Regions from separate parts of the Spongiactinospora sp. 9N601 genome, predicted to be linked through region 2. Evidence: riboswitches for the same ligand, from Rfam matches in the RefSeq annotation. Region 2 holds a riboswitch; each other region holds the start of a gene.
What was found. A riboswitch is a leader RNA that binds a small molecule or an ion and turns the genes downstream of it on or off. The one in region 2 is predicted to bind cobalamin.
Positions count from the first base shown of each region.

Region 1: it holds a riboswitch for cobalamin, as region 2 does, so the genes downstream of both, ACH34R_RS11855 (putative cobaltochelatase) here and bluB (5,6-dimethylbenzimidazole synthase) in region 2, are expected to answer to the same signal.
Region 3: it holds a riboswitch for cobalamin, as region 2 does, so the genes downstream of both, ACH34R_RS35755 (ABC transporter substrate-binding protein) here and bluB (5,6-dimethylbenzimidazole synthase) in region 2, are expected to answer to the same signal.

Region 1 is NZ_JBIRBB010000004.1:444,533-447,789, reverse strand. Features, by position in the region: gene cutA (divalent-cation tolerance protein CutA) at 1-182, opposite strand, end outside; cobalamin riboswitch at 1,056-1,189, shown strand; gene ACH34R_RS11855 (putative cobaltochelatase) at 1,260-3,257, shown strand, end outside.
Region 2 is NZ_JBIRBB010000008.1:308,233-311,489, reverse strand. Features, by position in the region: gene ACH34R_RS21380 (glycosyltransferase) at 1-1,287, shown strand, start outside; gene bluB (5,6-dimethylbenzimidazole synthase) at 1,298-1,927, opposite strand; cobalamin riboswitch at 1,959-2,158, opposite strand; gene ACH34R_RS21370 (HPP family protein) at 2,229-2,705, opposite strand.
Region 3 is NZ_JBIRBB010000019.1:106,432-109,688, forward strand. Features, by position in the region: gene ACH34R_RS35750 (alpha/beta hydrolase) at 1-1,005, opposite strand, end outside; cobalamin riboswitch at 1,073-1,267, shown strand; gene ACH34R_RS35755 (ABC transporter substrate-binding protein) at 1,454-2,449, shown strand; gene ACH34R_RS35760 (FecCD family ABC transporter permease) at 2,446-3,257, shown strand, end outside.

The sequences.
Region 1 (3,257 bases), on a different contig from region 2:
GACTTGAGCACGACTTGCCATTCCTCGGCCTCACCGAGCTCGCCTTGATGCCAGAACACCGAAATCGCCGGGCCGAATACCTGACCCGAGGCGGCAAGCTTCGACTCGACCGCTGAACGGAGGAGGGCCAAGGCGGCGTCCCGGCCGGCTGTGGTCGTCGACACCTGAACAAAGTCCGTCATGCTGGAACTCTAGATCTCTGCCCAACAAGCGGCTGTCCTCCCCTGAGGGCACCGCGTACAAGTATGGCCTGCACCTTCAGTGATGTCCGGGCAATGGAGGATCTTGCGGGGTGTACTGAATAGGTGCCACAAGCTGCTCAAGCGTGATGTCTGCCGCTGTCCTTCATCTCAAGGTGGACATCCCGCCGCTATTAGGAGAGATGCGGGGTGCGCAGCGTTGTCCACAGGCTGTGCATGTCTGACCGGCGTGCCCGTCACCATCCTTCGCTTTGGGCGCTGACCGTACGCCGTACACAGTGTGGGTGCAGCGAAGGTCACGGGGCCGTTGGAAGTGAGGATTCCCAGTAGAGAGCGGGATACGAACATGCCGGTGGCGCAAGCGTCGGGCGAAGCCCGACATCAAGAACACGACTGAGCGAAGCGAAGGCCATTGAGCGCGCGACAGCGCGGCCCCGCCGAAGGCGGGGAATCGGCCCGGGAGGGGCGATTGTTACGGCGGGAAGCGGCCAACGGTGGGGGGGTTTGGAAGAAGGCCGTTTAGCCGGTGCCTGGTACGGCGAGTAGGCAGGGCGCACGCGAAGGGCCGGGCACAGGGCGTTACCGAGCACGGCGGGGCGGCGAGAGACGGCTTGCCGTACGTCGGGCGAAGCCCGACATAGAGAACACGGCTGAGCGAAGCGAAGGCGATTGAGCGCGCGACAGCGCGGCCCCGCCGAAGGCGGGGGCATCGCCCCGGAGGGGGCTACGTCGGGCGAAGCCCGACATAGAGAACACGACTGAGCGAAGCGAAGGCCAGTGAGCGCGCGACAGCGCGGCCCGGCCGGAGGCGGGGGTGGGGGGCGTCGGGGGTGTGTCGTGTATTGACGCGAACGGGAGGAAAGGATACGTTCCGGTAGATTTCACGGTCGTCCAAGGGAAATCCGGTGAGATGCCGGTGCGGACGCGCCACTGTATCCGGGACGTCGAACGATCCCGGGAGCCAGGTCGCTTGGTGGCCGTGACCTCGTCAGCGGGACGCGTCATCCCAAGGAGGCCGAACATGCGCGCAGTGACCACGCCCACAAGCTCCCCGACCTGATGGTCGCCTATCCGTTCAGCGCCGTGGTCGGGCTCGACGACCTGAAGCTGGCGCTGGTGCTCAACGCGGTCTCCCCCCGCGTCGGCGGCGTGCTCGTGCGCGGCGAGAAGGGCACCGCCAAGTCCACGATCGTACGCGCCCTCGCCGCCCAGCTCCCGGCCGTCGTGGTGGTGCCCGGCTGCCGGTTCGCCTGCGACCCGGCCGCGCCCGACCCCGACTGCCCGGACGGCCCGCACGATCCCGCAGCGGAGGGCGTCCGCCGCCCGGCCGCCCTGGTGGAACTGCCGGTCGGCGCGTCGGAGGACCGCCTGGCCGGTTCGCTGGACGTCGAGCGGGCGCTGACCGAGGGGGTCAAGGCGTTCGAGCCGGGCCTGCTGGCGGCGGCGCACCGGGGCGTCCTGTACGTGGACGAGGTGAACCTGCTCCACGATCACCTCGTTGACCTGCTGCTGGACGCGGCGGCGCTCGGCACCTGCTACGTCGAACGCGAGTCGGTGTCGGTACGGCACGCGGCCCGGTTCCTGCTGGTCGGCACCATGAACCCGGAGGAGGGCGAGCTGCGCCCGCAGCTCCTGGACCGGTTCGGGCTGACCGTCGAGGTCAGGGCCTCGCGCGACCCCGGCGAACGGGCCGAGGTGGTACGCCGCAGGCTCGCCTTCGACGCCGACCCGCACGCGTTCGCGGCCCGCTGGGCGGCGGAGGAGTCGGCGCTGGCGGAGCGGATCGCCGCGGCCCGGGACAGGCTTACCGGAGTACGGCTGCCGGACGCCCGGCTGCGGCAGATCGCCGAGGTGTGCGCGGGCTTCGAGGTGGACGGCCTGCGGGCCGACCTGGTGACGGCGAACGCGGCGGTCGCGCACGCGGCATGGCGGGGGCGGGACGCGGTGACCGTCGAGGACGTACGCGCGGCGGCCCGGCTGTCGCTGCCGCACCGGCGGCGGCGTGACCCGTTCGACGCGCCGGGATTGGACGAGGCCCTGCTGGACGAACTGCTGGACCGTACGTCCAGGGACGAGGGCGACGAGGGCCCAGAGGACGACCCGCCGGGCGGCGGCCCCGAAGGTGGCCAGGACCCGGACCGGCCGCAGGATGCAGGACCGGGCCAGGAGAACGGGCGCGGGGATTCCCAAGAGCAGGAGGACGGACGCCGGGATTCCCAGGAACAGAAGAATGGGCGCGGGGATTCCGGGGCGACAGGTTCCCATTACCCAGAGCCCGCAAGGCCGGGTTCCGGCGAAGCGGAGGCCGGGGAGGTGGACTCTGGGGAGCCGGACGCGGGGGCGGACTCTCCGGAGGCGAGGGCGCAGGAGCAGGTGGCCGAGGTGGCCGCGCCGTACCGGGTGCCGTTGCTGGCCGCCCCCGGCGTCGGCGCCGGCGCGGCCGGACGCCGTTCACGATCAAGGTCCGCGCACGGCCGCGGCACCGGTTCCCGCCGCCCGCGCGGCACCCAGGTCCACGACCTGCACATCGCGGCCACCGTACTGGCCGCCGCCCCCCACCAGCACGACCGCGGACGCGCCGGCCCCGGCCTGGTCCTACGCGCCGACGACCTGCGCGAGGTCGTACGCGAGGGCCGGGAGGGCAACCTGGTCCTGTTCGTCGTGGACGCCAGCGGCTCGATGGCCGCCCGCCGCCGGATGACCGCCGTCAAGACCGCCGTACTCAGCCTCCTCCTCGACGCCTACCAGCGGCGCGACAAGATCGGCCTGGTCACCTTCAGGGGCACCGAAGCCACGGTCGCGCTGCCCCCGACCTCCTCGGTGGAGGCGGGCGCGGCCCGGCTGCGCTCACTGCCCACCGGCGGACGCACGCCGCTCGCGGCCGGGCTGGCCCGCGCCGCCGAGGTCCTGCGCGTGGAGAAGCTGCGCGACCCGGCCAGGCGTCCGCTGCTGGTGCTGGTCACCGACGGCCGCGCCACCACGAACGGCAACGACGTGGACCGCGCCGCCGACCTTCTGAAGGGCACCGCCGCCGTGGTCGTGGACTGCGAGAGCGGC
Region 2 (3,257 bases):
CCCACCCTCTCGGTCGCCCGCGCGCTGCGCGAGCGCGGCCACGGCGTCCGGGTGCTGGGCGACAGGTCGCTGCACGACGAGGTGGCCGCCACCGGCGCGGAGCCGATCACCTGGACGACGGCGCCCCAGGGCGACACCACCGACCCGGCCGGCGACCTCCTCAAGGACTTCGAGGCCCGCACGCCGATGGGCGCATTCGCCCGGCTCCGTGACCGTTTGGTCTGCGGCCCCGCGGCGGACTTCGCCCGCGACACCCTGGCCGAGCTGCGCGCGCATCCGGCTGACGTACTGGTCACCGACTTCTCGCTGCTCGGTGCGATCACGGCGGGCGAAGCGGCCGGAATCCCGGTGGCCGCGCTGGGGACGACCCTTTACCCCTTCCCCGCCCCGGGCGCGCCGCCGTTCGGTCCCGGGCTCAGGCCCGCCACCGGTGTCCTGGGGCGGCTGCGCGATCGGCTCCTGACAGAGATGATCACCAAGCCGTGGGCCAAGGGACTGCCCGCGCTCAACGCCGCCCGTGCCGCCAACGGTCTCCCGCCCGTCGATTCGGTCATCGACGCGTTCGGCCGCGTCGACCGGTTCCTCGTACTGTCGCCGCGGGCGCTGGACTACCCTGGCCGGCGGTTCCCGCCCTACGTCCGCCACGTCGGGCCGCGGCTCGACGACCCCGCGTGGGTCGGGGAACTGCGACTGCCCGAGGGGGAGACCCCACTGGTGCTGGTCAGCCTGAGTTCGACGTTCATGAACCAGCGCGAGCTGCTCCAGCGCATCGCCGGCGCCCTCGGCCGGCTGCCGGTACGCGGGCTGCTGACCACCGGCCCGGCAGTGGACCAGGCAACGGTCCACGCGCCCGGCAACGTCCTGGTCACCTCGGTCGCCCCGCACAACGCCGTGCTCCGCCACGCCGCTGTGACGATCACGCACGCCGGCCACGGGACGGCCGTCAAGTCCCTGGCGGCGGGTGTGCCCATGGTGTGCGTACCGCTCGGGCGCGACCAGGGCGAGGTGGCCCTGCGCGTCGCCCTCGCCGGAGCAGGGATCACCCTACGCAGGAGCGCCTCACCCGGCACCATCGCCCGCGCGGTCGGCCGGGTCCTGCACGACCCGTCCTACCAGCGCCAGGCGCGGCGCCTGGCCGCCGAGATCGCCGCCGAAACGGCGACCGACCGAGCCGTCACCGAACTCGAAGACCTCACCGCGACGACGCCCGGACCTGGATCTGGGTCCGCGCCCGGACCGCTGACGCACTCGCCCGGATCCGTACGGAAATGCCCGGTGAGTGGATGACGGACGATTCCTACTGAGCTCCCCAGCGGTCGTGATGGACGGCGGCCTGAAGTGGGCGGCGGTGGCGCCAGCCGTGTCGTTCCAGGTCGGGGTCGCCTTCGAGGTGGGTGACGGGGCCGAGGCACAGCCAGGCGACCGGGCGGACCTCGGCGGGGATGCCGAGCAGGTCCCGCACGAAGGGCTCGCGATAGAACGACACCCACCCCACACCGAGCCCTTCGGCGGTGGCGGCCAGCCAGAGGTTCTGGATGGCCAGGCACACCGAGTACAGGCCGGCGTCGGCGATGGCATGGCGGCCCAGCACGGCGGGGCCGCCTCTGCCCTGGTCATAGGTGACCACGATGGACAGCGTCGACTCGCGCACCCCGTCGATCTTGATGTGGGCGAACCGCCGGGCGGCCTCGGCGTCGAGGGTGGCGGCGTAGGCGGCCCGTTCGTGCTGGACATGTTCGTGGAAGGCGGCGCGGATCGCGGTGTCGCGTACCACGATGAAGTCCCACGGCTGGGACAGTCCGACGCTGGGGGCGGCGTGCGCCGCCGTCAGCACGCGGTGCAGCACCTCCTGCGGCACGGGCGCGCCGGTGAACTGGCCGCGCACGTCGCGGCGGCGGTGGATGACGTCGTACAGATGGCTGTTCATGGGCAGGCTCCCGCTGCATGGCCCCCATCAGAGGGGGCGGTGGGCGCGAGGCCGGTCTTCGGACTCCCGGATCAACGCCTGACCGCCCGCCTTCCCGGCCCTTACGGGCCAGTGGCCGTGCTTCGCACCTGGGCGGCGACTTCCCGGTCACCGCGGCGGGCCCGTGCCGGAATCACACCGGCTTCCCGATTCTCCTCGCGATCGCGAGGCACCTCGCAACAGTTCGCCGAGCAGTACCGTACCGTGACGACCCGCACCGCCGCCCAGGGGCCCCGAGTTCGGCCCCGGAGCCCGCCTCCGGTCAGGCCCTTGCGGCCACGGGCAGTACCGGCTCCAGCCGGAACATGCCCGTGACCATCTCCGCCGCGTCCTCCGCCGGTCGTGTTCGCCCGGCCACGGCGTCCAGGACATCGACGGTCGTGATCATGCCGATGAAGGCTCCGCCCGCCGCCATGACCGGTACGGCGTCGCAGCCCGCGTCCCGCATCACCGTCGCGACGTGCGGCAGGGACGCGTCCTGGCGGACGTGGGGGATGCGCCGCCCGGTCAGCAACCGGCGCAGCGGTGTGCGGGACTGCGCCTCCGGCCCGCCCGTCCAGGACGCCGCCAGGTCCTCCTTGGTGAGGATGCCCAGCAGCAGGCCGTGCTCGTTCACCACCGGCAGGTGGTGGATGCCCGCCCGGCGCATCAGTTCCCAGGCCATCAGCGGGGACTCCTCCGGCCGGACGATCACCAGGGCCCGGCTCATCACCTGCCCGGCGGTCAGCGTCTCATCCATGGTCATCCCCCTTTCAACGCGGGCCAGGTCCAGGTCCCGGACCCAGGCCGGGTCCTCGCCGTGGTCGCGGGCCCGCAGTCGATGTCGTTGAGCATCGCCATGTCCAACGGCGTGGTGGTGGTCCCCCCCTTCTAGTACCCGCGTACGTGCGGATTGTCGTGCCCGTGGCGGCGGCATCCGATCCCGCGGCATGGCCCGGTGCGCCGCGTGCGCAGTATGATCATCGGCAGGCGGCCCGTGGGATCGCTCGTCGCGACGGTGTCCATGCCTCGACCCTCCCTTCGCCCCTTCGCGGGCGGAGGCGGGGGTAGGGACCAAGGTCCCTAGCTCAACGTACGCCTCCCGTGCGGCTGCCGCTGTCCGGGCCCGCCGGCTCCGGTGCCCGCGCCACGCCCGCCGTCGCCGGCCGTAACCGCATCCATCCGATCGTCGATGATCACCCGGCTACGGCAGGCGGGCCCGCCGCTGCGCAGCGATGTGGTGACCGGCCCCGCCGGCAACCTGGTCGAACTGTTCCAGCCCGCGGCCCCCCGCGCGGGAGGTGTGGTCCCG
Region 3 (3,257 bases), on a different contig from region 2:
GTCGGCGAGCGCGCCGAGCAGTTCGTCCCGGCCGCCGGCGAGGGCGTCGATGATCGTGGGCGCGACCGGGACGAAGTCCACCTCGTGCAGCGCCTCGGCGAGGATGGTCATGATGTCCTCACCGGTCAGCCGTACCGTGAGCGGGCCGCCGGTGAGCGGGTCGGTGGTGACCACGCTCGCGGGACGCGCGTCGTACCGGGCGACCATCGCGGCGAACCGCCCCGGCAGGTCCGCCCATGTGGAGGACGCGCCGGGGCCGAGGCCGCGCAGGGTCGCGTCCAGGTTGGCCTGCGCGTCGCCGTACCAGTCCACCTCGGCGGGCAGGAACGAGTCCAGCACCACCGACCGCACCCCTTCGGGATCGGCCGCCGCGGCGGCCAGCATGGAGCGGGTGGAGTAGCTGACCCCGAACAGGTTCCACTTCGGGTAGCCGAGTGCGCGGCGCAGGCCGGCCACGTCGGCGGCGATCTCAGCCGTGGTGTATCCGCGCAGGTCCACCCCCTGACGGGCCAGCCGCTCCCGGCAGGCGTTCGCGCCCCGCGCGATCCCGGCCGTCTCCGCCCGCATCGGCCCGGGCCCGGCGAGCGCGTCGAGCACGCCCCGAGCGATCTCCGGGCAGTCCAGCGCGGGCTCGGACCACCGGCTGCCCCGCTGCTCGATCACCACCACGTCGCGGTCGCGCCCCAGGATCATCTCCGACAGATATCCGGTGAGCTGGATCGATCCAGACCCGGGCCCGCCGCTGGTGTAGACGATGGGGTCGGGCTTGCGATCGGAGGCGGCCGATCGGTGTACCGCGAACCCGACCTTGATCGTCCGGCTCCCGGGCACGTCCCGCCGTTCGGGCACGATCAGAAAGCCGCATCGCGTACCGGCGGGCATCTGAACCGGGCACGCCCGGTCCTCGATCGCGGGCGCGGGCGCGGCGGACGCGGGCGTGGGCGCGGCGGCGACGAACATGATGGCCATGAGCAGGGGGGCGATCAGGGCCCGTGGGGAGATCACAACGCCCCAGGCTAGCGATCGGCCCCCCGGAACGGCGACGCTCCGGCGGCCTGACGCCGGGTGCGTGGTGGAATGACCGGTTTCGTGGGATGATGATGGAAAGGCGAGCGTGGACGAGGAAGCCGGTGTGAATCCGGCGCGGTCCCGCCACTGTGATCGGCGAGCGAGTTCCCACGACGCCACTGCCCCCGCCCGGGGTGGGAAGGCGGGGACGAGCTTCGACCCGAAAGCCAGGAGACTCACGCGGTCGCCTCCTCGATGAACTGGGGCGGATCTCCCCGGAGAGGAGTGGCCGGATGGCCGCTGGGCCGACGGGCGCGCCGCGTGGCGGTGGCGTGCCCTTAACGAGCCCGCGTCCGCCCGGCGGCGACCGGCGTAGTCCGCAGGGTCGTCTCTCTGATCCCGGTGGTTCTGTCCCGCTGCGCAGATTCCGGGAGAGGAACCCTCCATGCCGGGCAGACGTCCCAAGTCCCTGCCACTCGCCCTGTTCGCCGCCTGCGCCGTGCTGCTGGCCGGCTGCGGGGGCGCGCCCGCCGAGGTCGGGGAGGCCGCGCGGGCCCCGGTACCGGCCGGATTCCCGATTACCGTCGACAACTGCGGCGTGCGGACGACCTACGAGCGCCCGCCCCGGCGGGCGGTGTCGCTGAACCAGCACGCCACGGAGGTGCTGCTGGCCCTCGGGCTCGCGCAGTCCATGATCGGCACCGGCTACCTGGACGACCGGGTCCTGCCCGAGTACCAGGCCGCGTACGACGGCGTGAAGGTGCTGTCGGAGAAGTACCCGTCGTTCGAGGCGTTGCTGACCGAAGAGCCCGACTTCGTGTACGGCGGCTTCGCCAGCACCTTCGACGAGAAGGAGGGCCGCGCCAGGAACGCCCTGGCCAAGGCGGGCATCGACACCTACCTCAACATCGAGGAGTGCGCCACCGGCCCGGTGACCATGGCCATGATGGACCAGGAGATCCGCAACGTGGCCCGGATCTTCGGCGTGTCCGGCCGGGCGGAGCCGCTGATCACCCGGCTGCACGCGACCCTCGACGGGGTGAAGGGCAGGCTGGCCGGGGTCGCCCCGGTCAAGCTGTTCGTCTACGACAGCGGCGACAAGACCGCCTTCACGGCGGGCGGGCGCGGCGTCGGCAACGAGATCGTCGAACTGGCCGGAGCCGAGAACGTGTTCTCGGATGTCGGCAAGGCGTGGGGCGACGTGTCGTTCGAGCAGGTGGCCGAGCGCGCGCCGGACTGGATCGTGATCTACGACTACGGCGAGCAGCCGGTGGCCGACAAGAAGCGGTTCCTGCTGTCGAACCCGGCGCTGGCGGACGTTCCGGCGATCAAGGCGCGGCGCTTCGCGGTGCTGCCGCTGTCGTCGGTGGTGCTCGGGGTGCGCGCGCCCGCGGCCGTCGAGTCGCTGGCCCGCCAGATCCACCCCGAACGGTTCCGGTGACCCCCCGCACCGCGCTGGCCGGCCGGGCGGAGGCCGGGCCGCTTGCCGAGCCCGCCCGGCTGCCCGGACGCCGTCCCGGTCTGCCGTATCCGCTGGTGATCGGCCTGCTGGCGGCGCTGCTGTGCGCGGCGGTCACGGCCGGGATCGCGGCCGGGTCGATCCCGCTGCCCCCGGGGCAGGTGTGGGGCATCCTGGCCCACCGGATCCACCCCGCACTGGCCGACCCGTCCTGGTCGGCGGTCCGGGAGACCATCGTGATGGACGTACGGCTGCCGCGCGTGCTGCTCTGCGCGGTGGTCGGGGCGGGCCTTTCGGTGTGCGGGATGGCGTTGCAGGCCCTGGTCCGCAACCCGCTGGCCGATCCGATGCTGCTCGGCGTCTCCTCGGGGGCCACCGTCGGGGCGGTGTGCGTGGTGGTGTTCGGCCTGACCGTCTTCGGGGCGTTCTCGCTGCCGGTCGCCGCGTTCGCCGGGGCGCTGGCCGCGCTGGTGGCGGTCTACTTCCTGGCCAGGTCGGGCGGCCGGATGACCACGATACGGCTGGTGCTGGCGGGGGTGGCCACGGCCGAGGTGCTGTCGGCGGTGGCCGGGTTCCTGGTGGTGACCTCCAGCGATCCGCACAAGACGCAGTCGGCGCTGCGCTGGATGCTGGGCGGGCTGGCGGGCACGACCTGGCCGGTGGTGTGGGCGCCGGCCGGGGCCGTCGTACTGGGCACCGCCGTACTGCTGGGCGTCTCCCGGCCGCTGAACCTGCTGCTGGCCGGGGAGGAGGCCGCCACCGCGCTGGGGCTGGACGTACACCGGTTCAG